4 regions of the Streptomyces sp. NPDC104313 genome follow, and region 3 is predicted to be linked to each of the others. Evidence: riboswitches for the same ligand, from Rfam matches in the RefSeq annotation. Region 3 holds a riboswitch; each other region holds the start of a gene.
The links. Region 3 has a riboswitch for cyclic di-AMP ahead of ACZ60Q_RS34010 (M23 family metallopeptidase). Riboswitches for the same ligand answer to the same signal wherever they lie in the genome.

Region 1 (5,213 bases), on a different contig from region 3:
GAAGTGACACAGCGTCAACTCTGTGACTTTTACGTGATCTGCGCTGCATCGACTTGTGACATACGTTCGAGTCCCGCTAGGTTCACGTTTCGACGCGTCGGCCGCACCTTGCTCACGCGTCACTTGTGCGCCGAAGCAGGCACGAAGACCGCTGCGCGGCGCTCAGGCCACTCGCTTGTCAGTCGCACGGAAGGCATACCCATGGGCTCCGCGAACGGCAGACACCGCCGCCCTCGTCAGGCACCCGCCATCATCGTCGCCGCAGGGGTGACGGGATCGGCCATCGCCATCCCGCTGCTCGGCGCCGGCGGTGCGCACGCGGCCGAGGCCACCACCTGGGACCGGGTGGCGGAGTGCGAGAGCGGCGGCATGTGGAGCGCCGATCTCGGCAACGCCCATTACGGCGGGCTCCAGTTCACGCAGGAGACCTGGTCGGCGTACGGCGGCACCGCCTTCGCGCCCCGGGCCGACCTCGCCAGCCGTTCGCAGCAGATCTCCGTCGCCGAGAAGGTCCTGGACGACCAGGGCCCGAAGGCGTGGCCCAGCTGTGCGGTGATCTCCGGCCTCGCGGTGGACGGCAGTCTGCCCGGCGTCGACCCGGGCACCTCGCCGTCCACGGACCCGTCCACGGACCCGTCCGCCGATCCCTCGGCGGACCCGACGGCCACCCCGACCGACGAAGCGGATACGACCGGCGAATCCGGCAAGGGTGGTAAGTCCGGAGAAGCCGATGGATCCGGCAAGGGCGGGAAGGGCGACGAGGCGGGCAGTGGCGGTGGTGGTGCGGAGAAGGGGAGTGGGGCCCCCGACTCCTCGGTGACGCCCTCCGCCCCGCCGGTCTCCGACGCCCCCGATGCCTCGAACCCGTCCACGGCGCCCGACGCCTCTACGGGCGAGGACGGCGAGGGGGGTAAGCACCGGGGCGCCCCCGCGCCCGAGGAGGCCGGCGCGGGCCAGGAGGACGGCCCCCGCGAGTCCGGCCGGCACGCCTCGCGCGGCGACGGCGACGCGCGGGACGGCGGCGCGGCGACCGCCGACGGGTACACGGTGCGGCCCGGGGACAACCTCTGGGCGATCGCCGACGCCCAGGAGCTCCCCGGCGGCTGGACCGGTCTGTACGAGACGAACAAAGACCTCCTGGGCCCCGACCCGGACCTGATCCTGCCCGGCCAGAACCTGGACCTCGGCCTGGACCAGGGCGCGGGCAAGGCCGCGGGCAAGGGCGCGGACCAGGCCGCGCCGGCGGGCGCCGAGGTGCCCGCCGGCGACTGATCGAATGCGGGGGAACACCTCGAAAATCGGGGCAGTTAAGAGGCCTATGTCCGCTTTTGCGTAAGTGAGACATGGATCTCTTTGCCTCAACTGGCGTATTCCGTCAGGCCGGTCCGGCTGTATCGCCCCCCACCTGCGGAAACGGCCCGCAGGTCGCCGTGAGTTCGAGTCGATTGCCCCCTATGTCCATCTTTGAATGTCGGGGTTCCCTGTGTTTACGGTCGGAGCCGCTCGCACCGCGGGCCCCGTCGACCGTCACGCCGAATCCTGCCGTCGGTCGAAGGGAACAGACGCGTAAGCGCCGTAGGCAGGAGCGGGGGACCCAGGTAGGCCGCCGGGTCCGGACGCCTCGTCGAACCGACGGGGATGTACGGGACCGGCTAGGGGTGAAGTCGCGAGCAGTACCACGCGACCGGGCAACTCATCAGCCCGAACCCGACAGCTCACCTCGTAGGCGTCGGTGAGGAGATTCGTTCCATGCTGCTGAACAGCAAGGGCAAGCACCGCCGCCCGTCCAAGGCCACCCGTATCGCCACCCTCGCGGGTGTCACCAGTGCCGCCGTCGCCGTCCCGCTGCTGGGTGCGACCAGCGCTTCCGCCGCCTCCGTCGAGACCTGGGACGCCGTCGCCCAGTGCGAGTCCGGCGGCAACTGGTCCATCAACACCGGCAACGGCTACTACGGCGGACTGCAGTTCTCGCAGTCCAGCTGGGCCGCCGCCGGCGGTACGCAGTACGCCTCGCGCGCCGACCTGGCCTCCAAGGACCAGCAGATCGCCACCGCCGAGAAGCTTCTCGACATCCAGGGCCCGGGTGCCTGGGCCTGCGCCGGCGCCGGCGGCCTCACCAACGACGGTGTGGACCCGGGCGTGAACACCGGCTCCGGCTCCGGCGAGAGCAAGCCCGCGCAGGCGCAGCCCGAGCGGCAGGCCGAGCAGCCCACCACGCGCTCCGAGCAGCGCACCGCTCCGCAGGCCGAGAGCAAGAAGACCGTCACCACCCCGACCGGCGAGAAGGTCCAGAAGGGCGACGGCGAGTACAAGGTCGAGGCCGGCGACACCCTGAGCAGCATCGCCCAGGCGGAAGACGTCAAGGGTGGCTGGAGCAAGCTCTTCGACCTCAACGGCGACATCGTCAAGGACGCGGACCTGATCTTCCCGGGTCAGCAGCTCCACCTGAAGTAACCCGCCGTCTCTCCTCTCCGGGGGAGAAGCGTCCGGCGGCACTTCTCCCCGCACGGCTTCCCGGCCCGGCGCGCCCGTCCCCCCGGCGCGCCGGGCCGGGTTCTTCGTGAGAGGCGGGCGCCGACGGGCCCGCGTTCGTTCACCTCTTGTTGTTACCGGTCGGTAGATTTCTAGAGTTTTGTCCCGTGATGCAGGTCCCTGGGTTCTTTTTCGTCCCAGGAGGCGGGCGGTCGGCCGGCCGACGGGGCCGGGCCCGATAGGCTCGTGTCGCAAGGCCGCAGTGACCCTGCACAACCAGTGTCAGATCCCAGAAGGAGATGCCTCGTGCCGTCCATCGACGTCGTCGTAGCCAGGGAAATCCTCGACTCCCGGGGCAACCCCACGGTCGAGGTCGAGGTTGGCCTCGACGACGGCAGCACGGGCCGTGCTGCCGTTCCGTCCGGCGCCTCCACCGGCGCGTTCGAGGCTGTTGAGCTTCGCGACGGTGACCCCAACCGCTACCAGGGCAAGGGCGTCGAGAAGGCCGTCCTCGCCGTCATCGAGCAGATCGGCCCGGAGCTCGTCGGGTACGACGCCACCGAGCAGCGCCTCATCGACCAGGCGATGTTCGACCTGGACGCCACCGAGAACAAGGCCTCGCTCGGCGCGAACGCCATCCTCGGCGTCTCGCTGGCCGTCGCGCACGCCGCCTCCGAGGCGTCCGACCTGCCGCTCTTCCGCTACCTCGGCGGCCCGAACGCGCACCTGCTGCCCGTTCCGATGATGAACATCCTGAACGGCGGCTCGCACGCCGACTCCAACGTGGACATCCAGGAGTTCATGATCGCGCCGATCGGCGCGGAGTCCTTCTCCGAGGCCCTGCGCTGGGGCGCGGAGATCTACCACACGCTCAAGAAGGTCCTCAAGACCAAGGGCCTGTCCACCGGACTCGGCGACGAGGGCGGCTTCGCCCCGAACCTGGAGTCCAACCGCGCCGCCCTGGACCTCATCGTCGAGGCCATCAAGGAGGCCGGCTACGTCCCGGGCCGTGACGTGGCGCTCGCGCTCGACGTCGCCGCGTCCGAGTTCTACAAGGACGGCGTCTACGAGTTCGAGGGCAAGTCCCGCTCGGCCGCCGAGATGACCGAGTACTACGAGGAGCTCGTCTCCGCGTACCCGCTGGTCTCCATCGAGGACCCGCTGTACGAGGACGACTGGGCCGGCTGGAAGGTCATCACCGACCGCATCGGCGCCAAGGTCCAGATCGTCGGCGACGACCTCTTCGTCACCAACCCCGAGCGTCTGGCCCGCGGCATCGAGGAGGGCTCCGCCAACGCCCTGCTCGTGAAGGTCAACCAGATCGGTTCGCTGACCGAGACCCTGGACGCCGTCGAGCTGGCCCAGCGCAACGGCTTCAAGTGCATGATGTCGCACCGCTCCGGCGAGACCGAGGACGTCACCATCGCCGACCTCGCCGTCGCCGTGAACTGCGGCCAGATCAAGACCGGCGCCCCGGCCCGTTCGGACCGTGTCGCCAAGTACAACCAGCTGCTGCGCATCGAGGAGATCCTCGACGACGCCGCGGTGTACGCGGGCCGTTCCGCCTTCCCGCGCTTCAAGGGCTGACCCGTAGCGTCAAGACGGTAGCCTCCGCCCGTCCCCGCACCCGGTCCCGTACCGTGTGTGGGGACGGACGTGCGTAACGGGGAGGCGGGAGACATGGCCGGGAAGGACCGCGACCGGTTCTCCACCGCGACCAGGCTGCGGCTGCTCGGCGAGCAGACCGCGGCCCGCGTGTACCGATCCCAGAACCGCCGGCAGGCCCGCCGCTCCCGGCTCACCGGCCGGGCCGCGTTCCTGGCGCTGGTGGTCTGCTCCATGGTCGTGGCGCTCGCCTACCCGATGCGGCAGTACGTCTCCCAGCGCGACGAGATCGCCGAGCAGGAGCGGCTCTCGCAGCAGGCGGAGCGGCGCACCGAGGAGCTGCGGGACGAGAAGGCGCGGCTCCAGGACGACGCGTACATCATGCGGCTGGCCCGCCAGCACCTCCATTACGTCCTCCCCGGGGAGACCGGTTACACCGTGGCCGACCCCGACGCGGCCCAGGACCGCCGCGGTGAGCCGGGCGCGAGCGACCGCCCGTGGCACGCGAACCTCTGGGACGGCGTGGACAGCGCCGACCGGGCCGACCGCGACTGACCGGCCCACACCTCCATCCCCACCTTCACCTCCACCTCCACCTCCACCTCCACCTCCACCTCCACGAGCTTCCGAGCAGAACCAAGGCAGGCATGGAAACGCCCCCTCCGCAGACCGAGTCCACCCAGCCCACCGACGCGGACATCGCCGCGTTCGAGCAGCAGCTCGGCCGCCCGCCGCGCGGTCTGCGTGCCATCGCGCACCGCTGCCCGTGCGGCAACCCGGACGTGGTGGAGACCCAGCCCCGTCTGGAGGACGGCACGCCGTTCCCGACGACGTACTACCTGACCTGCCCCCGGGCGGCCTCGGCGATCGGCACGCTGGAGGCCAACGGGGTCATGAGGGAGATGACGGCCCGTCTGGAGACCGACCCCGAGCTGGCCGGCGCCTACCGGGCCGCGCACGAGGACTACATCACCCGCCGCGATGCCATCGAGGTCCTGGAGGGCTTCCCGAGCGCGGGCGGCATGCCGGACCGGGTGAAGTGCCTGCACGTCCTGGTCGGCCACTCGCTGGCCGCCGGCCCCGGGGTGAACCCGCTGGGCGACGAGGCCATCGCGATGCTGCCCGAGTGGTGGGCC
Region 2 (5,213 bases), on a different contig from region 3:
CCGGCGACAGCGCCCACTTCGACTCGCTCACCCCGCACCGGATCGCGGCTGTGGACCGCTGCGGCACGGAGCTGCTCTTCGTCCACACCTTGCTGCAGAGTCCCGCCGCCGAGCTGTGCCTCGGCAACGCCCTCCACGCGCGCTGACCGGCCGACCCGGCCGGCTCCCTCCTTCGCTCCACCGGCCGCGAGGCCGACAGAGAGGACCGTCATGTCAGATTCCGAACACTACGACCCGCTGGGCCCCGGCCGCCGCGCGAACGAGGACCCGCAGGAGAAGCGGATGCCGCGCGGCGTCGTCATCCGGCTCTTCGCCTATCTGGTGGCGGGCCACATCATCGCGGGCTTCCTCTACCTGCTCTTCGTGGTGGCCGCAGGCAAGTGAGGGCCCGTCCGGGTCAGCCCTCCTCGAGCAGGCGTTCGCGCAGCCGCTCCCGGGTCTCGGGGGATACCTTCAGCCCCCGCGCCAGGTAGCGGTCCGTCGTTCCCCAGTTCTCCTCGATGGCGGTGAAGGCCGCCGCGAGGTAGGCGGGCCGCGCCCCGAAGAGCGGGTCCAGCAGCTCCATCACCTCCGGCGGCATGCCGGTCCCGGGGGCGTCGGAGCGCTTCACGGCGTAGCGGCGGTGGAGGTCGTCGGACTTGAGGTAGTCCTCCTCGATCGCCTCCGGCTCGACGCCGACCGCCAGCAGGGCGACCGCGATCGAGAGACCGGCCCGGTCCTTGCCCGCCGCGCAGTGCATCAGGGCGGGGACGCTGTCCTCGGCCAGGGAGTGCAGCACCCGGCTGTGCTCGGCGGTGCGGTCCTCGATCGTCGCGCGGTACATCCGGATCATGCGGTCGGCGCCCTTGCCGTTCGCGAGGACCGAGCGCAGCTGCTCGATGTTCCCGTCGCGCACCAGTCGCCAGAACTCCGCGCCGTCGGCCGGGTCCGAGAGTGGAATGCTGACATTGCGGACACCGGCCAGCTCGATGTCGTAACCGTCGAGCCGGTGGTCGGTGGAGTGGCGGAAGTCGAAGATCGTGTGCAGTCCGAGCCCGCCGAGAAAGACCGCGTCCTCGGCGGTGGCGTGCGCCAGGTGGCCACTTCGGTAGAGCCGCCCGAAGGCGGTGCGCCGCCCGTCCGCGGTGGGGAGCCCGCCCACGTCGCGGAAGTTGCGGACTCCGCTCAGCACGGTCTCTGTCGGCGGGACCTGCGGCACCTGCTGCGTCACGGTGGCTCCTGGGATCTCTGGCGTCGGCGCCCCTCGCCGGCGAGAGGCGCTCCTGTGACGATACGACATCGATCAGACGGAAAATCAGCACGGCCGCGCACCCTGGTGAGGTGTCGGGACGGCCGGGCTGACCCGGCGTCAGGAGCGAAGCGAGCCAGGTGTCCGTATTGGTGCGTTTCGTAGAACATGCCCCGCTAATGGGGGAGATGAGATTTGAGGGGTGAGCGGGATCATACCCGTGACGGTCCGTGGTGAGAGTGCCCCGGAGTATTCCCGTTGCCCGCACGGAAACCCAAGATCCGTAATCCACGGAGGGTGACGGGAAAACCGGAGCGATATCGAACCGATGATTCCGATGCGCAACCGACGGCTTGTTCCGCTCGTCCTGACTCGTTTACGGTCGCCGCAATCCGGACGGACCGCCTAATCCTGCCGCCGCCCGGAATTCGCACCCACCCACTCACACGTGGCAGGAGCGGGGGAACCAGGTAAGCCGCCGATCCGGAGCGATCCGGACCGGCTCGGGGTGAAGTCGTGGCAACGCGACCGGGCATCTCCAGCCCGAACCCGACAGCTCACCTCGCAGGCGCCGGAGAGGAACTTCCCCATGCCCGCACAGGGTAAGCACCGTCGTCCGAAGTCCGGCCCGATCTCCCGCGGCGTACTCGCCGCAGGGACCGGCGGGGCCGTACTCGCCCTTCCGTTCATCGGCGCCACCGTCGCGAACGCCGCGGACCAGGCCGCCCCGGCCTCGAAGCCCGCCGCCTCGGTCGCCGCCGCGCACACCGCGCCGGCCACCGCCCCCGCAGCGTCGAAGGCCACCCCGAAGACGTACGCCGTCGTATCCGGCGACTACCTGGCGAAGATCGCGGCCGAGCACCAGCTCAAGGGCGGGTGGGAGAAGCTGTACCAGGACAACCGCTCCACCGTCGGCGAGAACCCCGGCCTGATCCACCCGGGCATGAAGCTGACCCTCGGCGCCAAGGGCTCCGCCCCGGCCGAGAAGTCCGCGGCTCCGAAGGCCGCCCCGAAGCAGGCCGAACCGGCCCCGAAGGCCGCGCCGAAGGAGGCCCCGAAGGCGGACACCGTCTCCGCCGACGACTCCGGCAGCTCGGCGCGGACCGGCTCCTCCGAGGCCACCGGCTCCGGCTGGTCCGCCCCGCTGGCAGGCGCCAACGTCACCACCCAGTACCGGGCTTCCGGCGCCAGCTGGTCCAGCGGCTACCACACCGGCTCGGACTTCCAGGCAGCCTCCGGCACCCCCGTGCTCGCCATCGGCCCGGGCACCGTGGTCTCGGCCGGCAACAGCGGCTCCTACGGCAACGAGGTCGTCATCCAGCACGAGGACGGCATGTACTCCCAGTACGCCCACCAGTCCTCGCTCAGCGTCTCCGTCGGCCAGACCGTCACCGGCGGCCAGCAGATCGGCCTCTCCGGCTCCACCGGCAACTCCACCGGCCCGCACCTGCACTTCGAGGTCCGCACCGGCCCGGGCTACGGCTCGGACGTCGACCCGATCGCGTACCTGCGTCAGCACGGCGTCTCGGTCTGACCGGGCCCGGCGAGAAGTGATCGAGGGGCGGTGCGCGGCGGCGCACCGCCCCTCGACTTATTCCGGCTTTACCCAAACTGACCAGGTGGTCTATCTCACCACCAGTCAACCCCGTATTACGGTCGCGTAGGTCACATCGCACGATGCAGGATAAACGCTTGTGGCAGACGATTCGAGAAACACCCAGCAGCACACCATCGGGTCGTACGCGGCGATCGGCGACAGTTTCACGGAGGGCGTCGGCGACCCCGGCCCCGCCGGGACATATCTCGGCTGGGCGGACCGCTTCGCGGTGCTCCTCGCCGACCGGCTCCCGGCCCCCGACGCGGTGGCCGGCTCCGAGGACTCCCCGCACGGGGACTTCCGCTACGCCAATCTCGCCGTACGAGGACGTCTCCTCGACCAGATCGTCCAGGAGCAGATCCCGCGTGCCAAGGAACTGGCCCCCGACCTGGTCAGCTTCTGCGCGGGCGGCAACGACATCATCCGGCCCGGCACCGACCCCGACGACCTCGCCGAGCGCTTCGAGCGGGCGGTCGCCGACCTGAGCAACGCCGTCGGCACGGTCATGGTCACCACCGGCTTCGATACCCGGGGCGTTCCGGTGCTGCGCCACATGCGCGGCAAGATCGCCACGTACAACGTCCATCTGCGGGCCATCGCCGACCGTTACCACTGCCCCGTGCTGGACCTGTGGTCACTGCGTTCCGTGCAGGACCGGCGCGCGTGGGACAACGACCGGCTGCACCTGTCGCCCGAGGGCCACACCCGCGTAGCGCTGCGTGCCGCACAGGTACTCGGCCACGACGTGCCCGCCGATCCCGACCAGCCCTGGCCGCCCCAGGCCCGGCGCACCCCCTTCGACGCACGGCGCGACAACATCCAGTGGGCCCGCGAATACCTCGTGCCCTGGATCGGCCGACGGCTGCGCGGAGAGTCCTCCGGCGACCACGTCGAGGCGAAGCGCCCGGACCTGCTGCCGCTGTAGCGGTCCAGCCGGTCAGGGCTCCAGCAGGGGAAGCGCACGCCGGGACGGGCTCGGCACCACGACTGCCTCCGCCGGCCTGCCCGCACCGAAGGGATGCCCCGCCGGTATGCGCTCCAGGACACCGCCCGCGAACACGTCGTACAGCGGCAGCGACTCCAGGTGCGCATAGCCGATGTGGCAGTCGCAGACGGCGAGCGGACAGGTTCGCGGGCCGAGCGCCCGGCGATAGCTGCCGTCGTAGAGATTTCCCAGCTCCGTCTTGACGAAGTGACAGCGTCGCACCGTGCCGTCGCCGTCCACCGAGATCACCGACTCGCCGGTCCGGCAGGGCAGCCCCGCCGAACGGTGCGGATCACGGCTGTAGGGGAACAGCGGATCCAGCTCCGTCCACCGCGCCGCCTCCTCGTCGGTGTAGGTGTGCCCCTCGGCGGCGTTCACCCAGAGATAGACCTCCTCCGGCAGCGCGGCCCGCAACCGTCGCGCCTCCTCCAGATGGGCGTCGAAGCCCACCACCCCCACGCTGTAGCGGATCCCGAGCCCGGACAGCTCCCGGCACCGGCCGAGGAACCGCTCGTAAGGTGTCTGCCCCGGGTGGTATGTGCACCAGAGCGCGATCCGTTCCGGATCCGCGTCCGCCAGCCAGCCGGTACGGCAGCTCAGGTTCGTCTGGATCGCCACCCGCCCGATGTGCGGCACCCGCGACAGCTCGGTCAGCGCCCGCCGGTACCAGGAACGCACCAGGCCCTCGCCCCACGGGGTGAACAGCACGGACAGCCGGTCACCGGTCCGCGCCGCGGCCCAGCCGGTGAACCGCTCCAGCGCCTCCTGGTCGGCCGTGAGCTGCGCGCGGCTGTCCCGCCGCTTGGCGAACGGGCAGTACGGACAGTCGTAGTCGCAGGAGGCGAGCGGCCCCCGGTAGAGAATCGTCAGGTCCATGGCCCGGTCACTTCCGCTCGTACGCGGCCATCGCGGCCCGCACCCCGGGGGAGAACAGTGCGGGGCCCAGCGCGTCGGAGTGGGCGAGGCCCGACGGGGACAGCCTGAGCAGACCGTCCGGCGCCGACGCGTCCAGCCAGCCCCGGGCCGCGAACCCCGCCAGCTCGGCCGGGAAGTCAGCGCCCGGATCCGTGCCGAACCGTGCCCGGTAGTCCACCACCGGCAACCCCGCCGCCTGGAGCAGCGACTGCAGCAGATGCCTCCGTCGCGCCTCGCCGGCGTCGACGTACCGGCCGACCTCGGCCCGGGAGAAGTCATCGACAGCGGTGAAGCGGTCGATGATCGACCGGATCTCCCGCATGTCCACCGCGTAGTCGAAGGAGTAGTGCAGGGCCGCCGTGTACGAACGAGCCCCGCAGCCGAGGCCGATCATGCCGTCGGTCTGGCAGGCGTAGTCCTCAGGACCCTCCTGCTCCCGCGCGGCATCGGTCCGCCGGAACATCCTCATCGACACCTGCTCGTAGCCG
Region 3 (5,213 bases):
CCCAGACGGTGCGCACCGGCATCGCCGCGGTCCTCTCCGTCACCGCGATGCGGCTCGCCGACGGGACGCCCACCCATGTGGTTCCGGTCATCGAGATGATCACCGTGCTCACGACCTCGGTGCTGGCCCTCGTCATCAACGGCGTCGTACGGCGCGGCAACGAGCAGCTGGCCTCGGCCCGGGTCATCGCGGAGACCGCCATGCGGGCCGTGCTGCCGACTCCGGCCGAGCGGATCGGCGGACTCCAGGTGGCCGCGCGGTACGAGGCGGCGCAGGCGGACGAGTTCGTGGGCGGCGACCTGTTCGCCGTCGCGGACACCCCGTACGGGGTGCGTCTGGTCGTCGGCGACGTACGCGGCAAGGGGCTGGACGCCGTCGGGGCGGTGGCGGTGATCATCGGGGCGTTCCGGGAGGCGGCCGAGCAGGAGCGTTCGCTGGAGGGCGTCGCCCAGCGGCTGGAGCGGGCGTTGGCACGGGAGGGGACGCGGCGGTACGGGCTGGACGCCATGGAGGGGTTCATCACTGCCGTGCTGGCCGAGATCCCGCCCGGTTCGGCCTCGTTGCGCCTCGTCAACCGCGGTCACCCCGAGCCGATCCTGCTGCATGTCGACGGCGCCCTGGAAGTGCTGGCGCCTTCGGTGCCCGCGCTGCCGCTGGGGATGGACCTGGAGGTGTGGCCGGACCGGTCCGACGAGTGGGCGATGCCCGCCGGGGCGACGCTCCTCGCCTTCACGGACGGCCTGTCCGAGGCCAGGGACCCGAACGGGGTCTTCTACGATCCGGCGGCCCGGCTGCTCGGCAGGATCTTCCCGGGCCCGGAGGAACTGCTGTCGGCGCTGACGGACGACGTACGGCTGCACACCGGCGGGCGGACCACGGACGACATGGCGCTCATCGCGGTCGGCCGGCCGGCGGAGGGGCAGCCCGTGCGCCGGACGACGGTGAAGATCGTGGGCCGGGACGGCGACACCGGGCGATGACGCAGGGCGGCGGCGGGGCGGCGACATCGGGCGATGACACGCTGTGTAGTCGAAGGGCGTCGCTCCGCATAACATTTGACACACCATCAGAAAAAGTAGTGCGGCTGAGGTGCGGTCAAGTCGTCCGATTCGGCCCGCTTGTTACCCGTACATCCCCACGATGTTCGTTAATGATCAACAGGAACAGCTTGGAATCGGGCCCGTCCGTCTATTAACGTTCGATAACGCAGCGCGGTCGCACAGCCGTCGTCAGAGACGGCACCGCGCGCGAGCGCCGAATTCCGCAAGGGAACCGGGGAACCACCTACATGGGGTGAATCGGGCGCCTGTGTCTCGTGAGAGACGGAGGGGCCCGTAGGAGACCTTCCTGCTCCGAACCCGTCAGCTAACCCGGTAGGCGAGAAGGAAGGAAAGGAGTGCGCCCACGTGGCGTCCAACAAGCCTGCCCCTGAGGCCCCGTCACCCTTCAGTGCCGACACCTTCGGTGGCGAGGAACGCACCTGGGAGGAATGGAACCCCACCGCGGAGTCCATCCGTCCCGTGCGCGGCAAACACCGTGTGGCCAAGCAGCGTGGTCTGGCCCGTAGCTCCACCGTCCTCGGGGTCGGTGTCATAGCGGCCGTCGGTGCGGGCGGCATGGCCACCGCGCAGGACAAGGCGCCGGTCTCCATCTCTCTTCCCGATTCCATCGCGGACAACCTCCCCGACGCCAAGTCCCTTCCCGGCGTCGGGTCTTTGATGTCCGACGAGGCGGAGCCCGCCCCGGTCGCCGCGTCCGCGCCGCTCACCACCGCCGGCCTCACCACCGCCGAGGCCGAGCAGGGCACCGACGCCGGCGAGGCGCTGCGCGCCCGGATCCTCCAGCAGGCCGAGCAGCAGCAGGCCAGCGCCGACGCCGAGGCCAGGGCCGCCGCCGAGAAGGCGGCGGCCGAGAGCGCCGCCGCCGAGGCCAAGCAGCAGCAGGACGAGGCCGAGGCCGATGCCGCCGCGAAGAAGAAGGCCGCGGAGAAGGAAGCGAAGAAGAAGAAGGAGGCCGAGCGGCTCGCCGAGCTCGCCGCCAGCTTCTCCCTCCCCACCTTCTCGTACACGATCACCTCGACCTACGGTCAGTCCGGCGCGCTCTGGTCCTCGGGCCAGCACACCGGTCTCGACTTCGCCGGCTCGGGCGGTGCGCCGCTCAAGGCCGTGCACAGCGGCACGATCACGTCGGCCGGCTACTCCGGTTCGTACGGCTACCGCACGGTCCTCGAACTCGAGGACGGCACGGAGATCTGGTACGCCCACCAGTCCTCGATCGAGGTCTCCGTCGGCCAGAAGGTCACCACCGGGCAGACCATCGGCCGCATGGGCGACAGCGGCAACGTCACCGGCGTCCACCTCCACATGGAGGTCCGCACCGCGGGCGGTTCCGCGATGGACCCGATGGCCTGGCTGAGCAGCAAGGGCCTGAACGTCTGATCCCCAGGTCCTGCGGCCGACCTCCTTCGTCGCCGCCCCGAAACCCCGGCAGCCCTGACGCACACCCCCCGACGTCAGGGCTGCCGGTCCGTCCCGGGGACGCGGTCGTCGGCCCCCGGCCGACCGGCGGCGAACTCGTGGTGCTCACCGAGGCGTCGGCCTGACGGAGCCGGACGCCGCCCCCGGCCGCTCATCCGCCGACTCTGCGGCTATGGCTACGGCTATGGCTACTTCGGAGGGCGTCGGTGGTCAGGCGGCGTGCTGCCGTGCGGAGGGGGCGGCGGGTAGGCGCCGGGGCCGTATCCGGGCGGGTGGCCGTGCGTCTGTCCGTATCCGTGTCCGGGCCCGTACCCGGGCCCGTACCCGTATCCGGGCGGATGCCCAGGGCCGTACCCGTACCCGTACCCGTACGGCGTCGGTACGGGGCGGCCGCGGTGGGCGCCCGGGCGGGCCGTCAGACGGGCCGCGTGCGCGAGGGCCGGGGCCGCGACCTCCCGGCGCTGCCAGAGGTGGTGCAGCAACTCCCGTTCCCGCGCGCCGAAGTCCGGGCCCACCGCGCCGTGGCGGGCGCGGCGGCGCAGACCCGCCAGGGAGGTCGCGAACGACTCGTACTCCGCGACCGCGCGGGCCGCCGCCCGGCCCCGCGTCCGGTCCGGCTGCCAGTGGCGGGCCAGGTCGCGGGCCATGCCCCGGGCCCGCATGGAGGAGAGCGCCGCCGGTTCGGCGGGGGTGAGCCAGCCCGCCGCCGCATAGGCGGGCAGCTCGGCCGCGAGCGTCCGCAGCTCCCGCTGGCGCCACCAGATCGCCAGCCAGGTCACCAGGCCGAACGCCGGGACCATGACGATGCCGTACACCGCGTAGAAGCCGTACGGGCCGAAGGCCGACGAGCCGTTCCACAGGGCGTGCAGACCCATCGACAGGAGCAGCCCCAGCAGCGGCAGGGCGATCCGGCGGACCCGGTGGCGGCGGGCACTGACGGCCGCGAAGCCGAAGCCGAGGCCCGTGAGCACCGTGAACAGGGGGTGCGCGAAGGGCGACATCACGATCCGCACGAAGAACGTCCCGGCCGTCACCGAGGCGAACCCGGAGCTGCCCAGCAACTGGTCCTCGCCGAAGGCGTTGCCCAGGTAGAGGATGTTCTCGGTGAACGCGAAGCCCGTCGCGGTGAAGCCGGCGACGACGATGCCGTCCACCACCCCGCTGAACTCCCGTCTGCGGAACAGGAAGATCAGCAGCACTGCCGCCGCTTTCGCGCTCTCCTCGACCACGGGGGCGATCACCGTCGCCCCCAGGGTGTCGGCGCTCGCCGGGTCGGCCGTCGCGGTGGTTATCCAGCGCGTCGCGAACGAGTTGGCGATGATCGCGACGAGCGCGGCTGCGCACGCGCCCCAGGCGAAGGAGAACAGCAGATTCCGCCAGGGACCCGGCTCGACCCGGTCCAGCCAGCGGAAGGCGGCCATCAGGAGCGGCACCGGAAGCACCGCCAGGCCGAGACCGACGAGGAACCCCTCCGGGCCGGTCTGCTCCCGGACGAGGGCCAGGATCACCAGCCCGCACAGCACGAGCGCCACGATCACGGCCCCGGCGCGGAACACCTTGCTGCGCCACACCATGCCGACGCGGCGCGGCCGGTAGCGCCCTCGACCGGGCTCCGGCGCGGCGCCCAGGACCTCGTCGAGCCGCTGCTCATGGAGGACCGGGACGGCTGGTCGCGCCTGCTGATGCTGCACGGAGGGGTCGGACACCTCTCGACCCTAACGAGGAGCACCGACACCCTGCGACGGCGCATCCGGCCGGACATGGCCGTACGGCGTTGTGAGCGGTGGACCGGATGCGGGCGGTGCGTCAGACGCGGGCGAACAGCAGGTCGTGGACGGCGTGCCCCTTGTCCAGGCCCTGGCCCTCGAAGCGGGTGAGCGGCCGGAACGCGGGTCGCGGGGCGTATCCGCCGTCGGCCGCGCTGTTCGCGAAGCGGGGGTGCGCGGTGAGCACCTCCAGCATCTGCTCGGCGTACGGCTCCCAGTCGGTCGCGCAGTGGACGATTCCGCCGGGCTTCAGCGCCGGGGCCACCAGGTCCAGGAACTCTGGCTGGATCAGGCGCCGCTTGTGGTGACGGGCCTTGGGCCAGGGGTCGGGGAAGTAGACCCGCAGGCCGTCGAGCGACTCGGGGGCCAGCATCTCGCGCAGCAGGATCACCGCGTCGCCGTTGGCCACCCGTACGTTGGTCGATCCTGCCTTCTCCGCGAGGCCCAGCAGATTGCCCTGGCCAGGGGTGTGGACGTCGACCGCGAGGATGCCGGTGCCCGGGTCGTCGGCCGCCATCTGCGCGGTGGCCTCGCCCATGCCGAAGCCGATCTCCAGGACGACGGGCAGGCCGTCGAACAGATCGGCCAGGTCCAGGACGCGCTGTCCGTCGATATCCAGGCCCCACTTCGGCCACAGCCGCTCCAGGGCGTCCTGCTGGCCGGTCGTGACCCGGCTGCGGCGCGGCTGGAAGCTGCGGATCCGGCGCTCGTGGTGCGAGCCGGCGGGGTCGGCGGCGGGGCCGCCGGGGAAGCGGGGCTCCTGGCGCAGCCGGCGCGCGCGCTCGAAGGAGGCGGCCCGCAGCGCGGCGGCTTCGTCGGCCGCCGCGATGTCGGCGGGACCCGTGTCGGCCGCCGTGGAGCCGACCGCCGTGGAGCCGGTCGGTGCGGGGCCGGTCGGCGTGTGGCCGACGGGCGCCGTGTCGGGCGCTCCGTCGTCGGGGGCTGCGGCGGGGGTGGGGTTCAGGGGCTG
Region 4 (5,213 bases), on a different contig from region 3:
GGCCGTGGCTAGTCTCCGGAACCATGGACGTACTCATCAATGTCTTCGTCGCCCTGCACATCATCGGCATCGCCTCCCTGCTGGGCGGTTTCCTGACGCAGATGAAGGCCATGGGAGCGGGCACCGCGCGCTTCATCCCCGCCATGCTGCACGGCGCGCTGACCATGCTCGTCACCGGCATCGCCCTGGTCGGACTCAATCAGGCCGACGGCCAGACCGTGAACAACGTCAAGATCGGGATCAAGCTCGCGCTGCTGGTCGTGATCCTCGCCCTCGTCTACGTCAAGCGGGACGAAGAGACGGTGGACAAGGGCGCGTTCGCCGCGGTCGGTGGACTGACGGCCGCCAACATCTTCATCGCCACGGTCTGGACCTGAGTCCGCGCGGGGTGCGCCCGCTCCGGGCGGTGCGCCCGCTCTAGGCGGTGCGCCCGCTCTAGGCGGGGCGTACGCTCCGGGCGGTGCGCCCGTTCTAGGCGGGGCGTACGCTCCCGTGGATCGGCATGTAGTAGATCGACTCCTCGCGCACGTTCGCACCCGGCTTCGGGGCGTGGATCATCATCCCGTCGCCCTTGTATATGCCGACGTGGCTGATGTCGTCGTAGAAGAAGACCAGGTCTCCGGGGAGCAGGTCGGACGTGGCGACCCGGGTCCCGACCTCGACCTGGTCCCAGGTCGTCCGGGGCAGGGTCACGCCTGCCTCCCGCCAGGCCGCCTGCGTCAGCCCCGAGCAGTCGTAACTGGAGGGGCCCGACGCGCCCCACACGTACGGCTTCCCGATCTGGGCGCGGGCGAAGGCCAGCACCTTCTCCGCCTTGGCGGCGTAGCCGCTGTCCGTACCGGTGCCGGAGCCCGGCTCCGTGCCCGTGCCGGAACCGGAGCCCGTGCCCGAACCGCCGCCGGACTCCTTCGCCGTCTCCTCGCGGGCCTTCTCCCCGGCCTCGGCCCTCTCCTTCGCCTCGGCGGCCTGCCGGGCGGCCAGCTTCGCCGCCTTCTCCTCCGCCTCGGCCTCCTTCTCGCGCTCCAGCTCCGCCAGCCGCGCCTTCTCCTCGGCGGTCAGCCTCGACAGCAGGCCCCGGGCCTCCGTGAGCCTGGTCTGCACGCCCTTCTTGCTGGAGGCGAGCGTGGCCTGCGTCTCCGTGAGGGCCTCCAGGCTCTTCACCGCCTCCGCGCGCTTCTTCGCCGCCGAGGCCTGCTGCGTACGGACCTCGGTGACGGCCTTCAGCTGCCGCTCCGTGGCCCGGTCCATCAGCCGGCTCTGGTCGAAGTACCCCTGCGGGTCGTCCGCCAGGAAGAACGTCGCGGTGGGCGTGATGCCGCCGCTGCGGTACTGGGCCGTCGCGTAGGAGCCCAGCGCCCTGCGCGCCTCGTTGATCTTCTCGGTCCGCTTCGCCACGTCGGAGAGCAGTGTGTCGACCTTCGTCCGCTGGGACGCGGAGGTGGCCTTGGCCCGGTTGTACTCCTGGGTCGCGGCGCCCGCCTGCCGGTACAGGGCGTCGACCTTCTTCCGGACTTCCTCGATGGCGGGCTTCGGCTCCGCGGGAGCCGCCGTGGCGCTCTGCGTGGAGAGCAGCGTCACGGAGGCCAGCGCGGCCGTCGTCAGCCCGACGGCGGGGGCGGTGGTGCGCACCTTCGTGCGCGGCTTGCGATGCGATGCCAAGGCCTGCGTCTCCTTCCGTGGACCGCCTACCGGGTCAGCTGTCGGGTTCGGACGGAACGGAAGGCTGTCCTACGGTCCGGATGCGAGGGCACGGACCGATTCACCCCGGTGCTGTGTGTGGGTCCCCGGTTCCGAACTGCCAGGGAGGCAGCACGGATTCGGCGGAAGTGCCCGTCGGGCGTGGTTCGCTCCAGGGAGGTACGGGTCACTTGACCGAGCACGCTAGCCAACCGGCCCCGCCGCTGGGAAGGACGATGAGCGATATGCCCGATACATTTTCGTGACCTTTCCGGCTCGGGGGTCCGGCACCCACCCCCGAGGGCTCCGGCACTCCCTCCGACCGGGCACTCCTTCACGGAACGTCGCCGCCCGTTCTCGGTGCGTGTCCGGCGGGTCCGGCGGGTGTCCGGTGGATGTCCGGTGCGGGCGTGTCGGAGGCCGGTACGGAGAGCCCGTTCTCGGCTTCGGCGGAAGGTTGTCAGTCCGGCCGCCTAGACTCGGGAGGCGATGAGCAGCCTCTTTGACGACAGTTTCCTGACAGGCCTCCAGCCCGCGGAGGACGGCCCCCCGCCGCCGCCCGAGGGCCACGCGCCCGAAGCGGTGCCGGAGGGACTCTTCGAGGGCGTCTACGACGCGCCCCCGCCGCCCCGGGACGGGTACTACCGGGACGGTCACCCGCGCCCGGTGATCGACTCCGCCGCGCTGCTCGACGGGCTGAACACCGAGCAGCGCGCCGCCGTCGTGCACGCCGGGTCCCCGCTGCTCATCGTCGCCGGGGCCGGTTCCGGCAAGACCCGGGTCCTCACCCATCGCATCGCGCATCTGCTGGCCGAGCGCGGGACGCACCCCGGGCAGATCCTCGCGATCACCTTCACCAACAAGGCCGCGGGCGAGATGAAGGAGCGCGTCGAGCAGCTCGTCGGCCCGCGCGCCCACGCCATGTGGGTCATGACCTTCCACAGTGCGTGCGTGCGCATCCTGCGCCGCGAGTCCAAGAAGCTCGGTTTCACCTCGTCGTTCTCGATCTACGACGCCGCCGACTCCAAGCGCCTGATGGCTCTGGTCTGCCGCGACCTGGACCTGGACCCCAAGCGCTATCCGCCGAAGTCCTTCACCGCCAAGGTCTCCAACCTCAAGAACGAGCTCATCGACGAGGAGACCTTCGCCGGACAGGCGGCGGACGGCTTCGAGAAGACGCTGGCCCAGGCGTACGCGCTCTACCAGGCCCGCCTGCGCGAGGCCAACGCCCTGGACTTCGACGACATCATCATGACGACGGTCCACCTGCTCCAGGCCTTCCCGGACGTCGCCGAGCACTATCGTCGCCGTTTCCGTCACGTCCTGGTCGACGAGTACCAGGACACCAACCACGCCCAGTACACGCTGGTCCGTGAGCTGGTCGGCCCGGCCGGAGAGGCAGACGCCCCCGCCGAGCTCTGCGTGGTGGGAGACGCGGACCAGTCGATCTACGCCTTCCGGGGCGCGACCATCCGCAACATCCTCCAGTTCGAGGAGGACTACCCGAGCGCGACGACGATCCTGCTGGAGCAGAACTACCGCTCCACGCAGACGATCCTCTCCGCCGCCAACGCCGTCATCGAGCGCAACGAGAGCCGCCGCCCCAAGAACCTCTGGACCAACGCCGGCAGCGGCGCCCGCATCACCGGCTATGTCTCCGACACCGAGCACGACGAGGCACAGTTCGTCGCCGACGAGATCGACCGGCTCACCGACGCGGGCGACGCCAAGGCGGGCGACGTCGCCGTCTTCTACCGGACCAACGCCCAGTCCCGTGTCTTCGAAGAGATCTTCATCCGCGTCGGCCTGCCCTACAAGGTCGTCGGCGGCGTGCGCTTCTACGAGCGCAAGGAGGTCCGGGACGTCCTGGCCTATCTCCGGGTCCTCGCCAACCCCGAGGACACCGTCCCGCTGCGCCGCATCCTCAACGTCCCCAAGCGTGGCATCGGCGACCGCGCGGAAGCCATGATCGACGCCCTGTCGATGCGCGAGAAGATCTCCTTCCCGCAGGCACTGCGCCGCGTCGACGAGGCGTACGGCATGGCCGCCCGCTCGTCCAACGCCGTCAAGCGCTTCAACACGCTGATGGAGGAGCTGCGCACGATCGTCGAGTCCGGCGCCGGACCCGCCGTCGTGCTGGAAGCGGTCCTGGAGCGTACGGGCTATCTCGCCGAGCTCCAGGCCTCCACCGACCCGCAGGACGAGACCCGCATCGAGAACCTCCAGGAACTGGCCGCCGTCGCCCTCGAATTCGAGCAGGAGCGTGGCGAGACGGAGGGCGCGGGCACGCTCGCGGAGTTCCTGGAGAAGGTCGCGCTCGTCGCCGACTCCGACCAGATCCCCGACGAGGACGAGGACGGCTCCGGCGTCATCACGCTGATGACCCTGCACACGGCGAAGGGTCTGGAGTTCCCGGTCGTCTTCCTCACCGGCATGGAGGACGGCGTCTTCCCGCACATGCGGGCCCTCGGCCAGACCAAGGAGCTGGAGGAGGAGCGCCGCCTCGCGTACGTCGGCATCACCCGCGCCCGCGAACGGCTCTATCTGACCCGGGCCGCGATGCGCAGCGCCTGGGGACAGCCCTCGTACAACCCGCCCTCGCGGTTCCTGGAGGAGATCCCGGAAGCGCACCTGGACTGGAGGCGCAAGGGTCCGATGGCCGCCCCCGCCGGGCCCACCTCCGGCATCACGTCCTCGCTGTCCTCCTCCCGCTCCCGCTCCGGCCCTTCGGGCTTCGCCACCAGGCGCGGCGGCGCGGAGAAGCCGACGGTCACCCTGGTGGCCGGGGACCGGGTCACGCACGACCAGTTCGGGCTCGGCACGGTGACGGCCGTCGAGGGCTTCGGCGACCAGGCCAAGGCGACGGTCGACTTCGGCGACGAACGCCCCAAGAAGCTGCTGCTGCGGTACGCGCCGGTCGAGAAACTGTAGACGGGCCGGGGCCGGACAGGGCACGCCCGTCCGGACCGGACAGACGGAAGCGGGAGGGAGGGCCTCGGCCCTCCCTCCCGCTTCCGTCTGTCCGCTTCCGTGATGTCGTTCTCGTGATGTCGTCTCAGCTCGGGTCGACGCCCTTGCTGCGCAGCCACGCCAGGGGGTCGATCGCCGAGTCGCCGCCGGGCCGGACCTCGAAGTGCAGGTGCGGACCGGTGGAGTTCCCCGAGTCTCCGGAGTACGCGATGACGTCACCCGCCTTCACCGGGCCCGAGCGGATCTTGGTGCTGCTGAGGTGGCAGTACCAGGTCTCGGTGCCGTCGGCGGCGGTCACGATCGCCATGACCCCGTAGGCGTTGTCCAGCTGGGTGCGCACGGTGCCGTCGGTCGCGGCCATCACCGGGGTGCCGTACGAGACGGGGAAGTCGATGCCGGTGTGCACGGACATCCAGTTGAGGCCCGCCTGACCGTAGTAGGCGCTGAGTCCGTGCTGCTTGACCGGCAGGACGAACTTGGGTCGCAGCGCCTCGCGGCGTGCGGCCTCCTCCTCGCGCTTCTTCTTCTCCGCCGCCTGCCGCTCCCGCAGGTCGATGCGTTCCTGG

Region 1: it holds a riboswitch for cyclic di-AMP, as region 3 does, so the genes downstream of both, ACZ60Q_RS26990 (transglycosylase family protein) here and ACZ60Q_RS34010 (M23 family metallopeptidase) in region 3, are expected to answer to the same signal.
Region 2: it holds a riboswitch for cyclic di-AMP, as region 3 does, so the genes downstream of both, ACZ60Q_RS31815 (M23 family metallopeptidase) here and ACZ60Q_RS34010 (M23 family metallopeptidase) in region 3, are expected to answer to the same signal.
Region 4: it holds a riboswitch for cyclic di-AMP, as region 3 does, so the genes downstream of both, ACZ60Q_RS31285 (C40 family peptidase) here and ACZ60Q_RS34010 (M23 family metallopeptidase) in region 3, are expected to answer to the same signal.

What each region holds. Positions count from the first base shown of each region.
Region 1 covers NZ_JBVJMW010000013.1:89,193-94,405, forward strand. Annotated here, with positions in the region: gene ACZ60Q_RS26980 (cytochrome P450 family protein) at 1-26, shown strand, start outside; gene ACZ60Q_RS26985 (transglycosylase family protein) at 202-1,272, shown strand; cyclic di-AMP (ydaO/yuaA leader) riboswitch at 1,562-1,744, shown strand; gene ACZ60Q_RS26990 (transglycosylase family protein) at 1,750-2,454, shown strand; gene eno (phosphopyruvate hydratase) at 2,779-4,059, shown strand; gene ACZ60Q_RS27000 (FtsB family cell division protein) at 4,153-4,632, shown strand; gene ACZ60Q_RS27005 (DUF501 domain-containing protein) at 4,725-5,213, shown strand, end outside.
Region 2 covers NZ_JBVJMW010000019.1:32,840-38,052, reverse strand. Annotated here, with positions in the region: gene ACZ60Q_RS31830 (helix-turn-helix domain-containing protein) at 1-146, shown strand, start outside; gene ACZ60Q_RS31825 (DUF6126 family protein) at 211-384, shown strand; gene ACZ60Q_RS31820 (tyrosine-protein phosphatase) at 398-1,210, opposite strand; cyclic di-AMP (ydaO/yuaA leader) riboswitch at 1,654-1,814, shown strand; gene ACZ60Q_RS31815 (M23 family metallopeptidase) at 1,818-2,762, shown strand; gene ACZ60Q_RS31810 (SGNH/GDSL hydrolase family protein) at 2,923-3,750, shown strand; gene ACZ60Q_RS31805 (STM4011 family radical SAM protein) at 3,763-4,686, opposite strand; gene ACZ60Q_RS31800 (STM4012 family radical SAM protein) at 4,694-5,213, opposite strand, start outside.
Region 3 covers NZ_JBVJMW010000023.1:63,406-68,618, forward strand. Annotated here, with positions in the region: gene ACZ60Q_RS34005 (PP2C family protein-serine/threonine phosphatase) at 1-980, shown strand, start outside; cyclic di-AMP (ydaO/yuaA leader) riboswitch at 1,243-1,395, shown strand; gene ACZ60Q_RS34010 (M23 family metallopeptidase) at 1,407-2,438, shown strand; gene ACZ60Q_RS34015 (PrsW family intramembrane metalloprotease) at 2,666-4,183, opposite strand; gene trmB (tRNA (guanosine(46)-N7)-methyltransferase TrmB) at 4,284-5,213, opposite strand, start outside.
Region 4 covers NZ_JBVJMW010000018.1:59,827-65,039, reverse strand. Annotated here, with positions in the region: gene ACZ60Q_RS31290 (hypothetical protein) at 24-377, shown strand; gene ACZ60Q_RS31285 (C40 family peptidase) at 472-1,659, opposite strand; cyclic di-AMP (ydaO/yuaA leader) riboswitch at 1,668-1,833, opposite strand; gene pcrA (DNA helicase PcrA) at 2,167-4,608, shown strand; gene ACZ60Q_RS31275 (peptidoglycan DD-metalloendopeptidase family protein) at 4,733-5,213, opposite strand, start outside.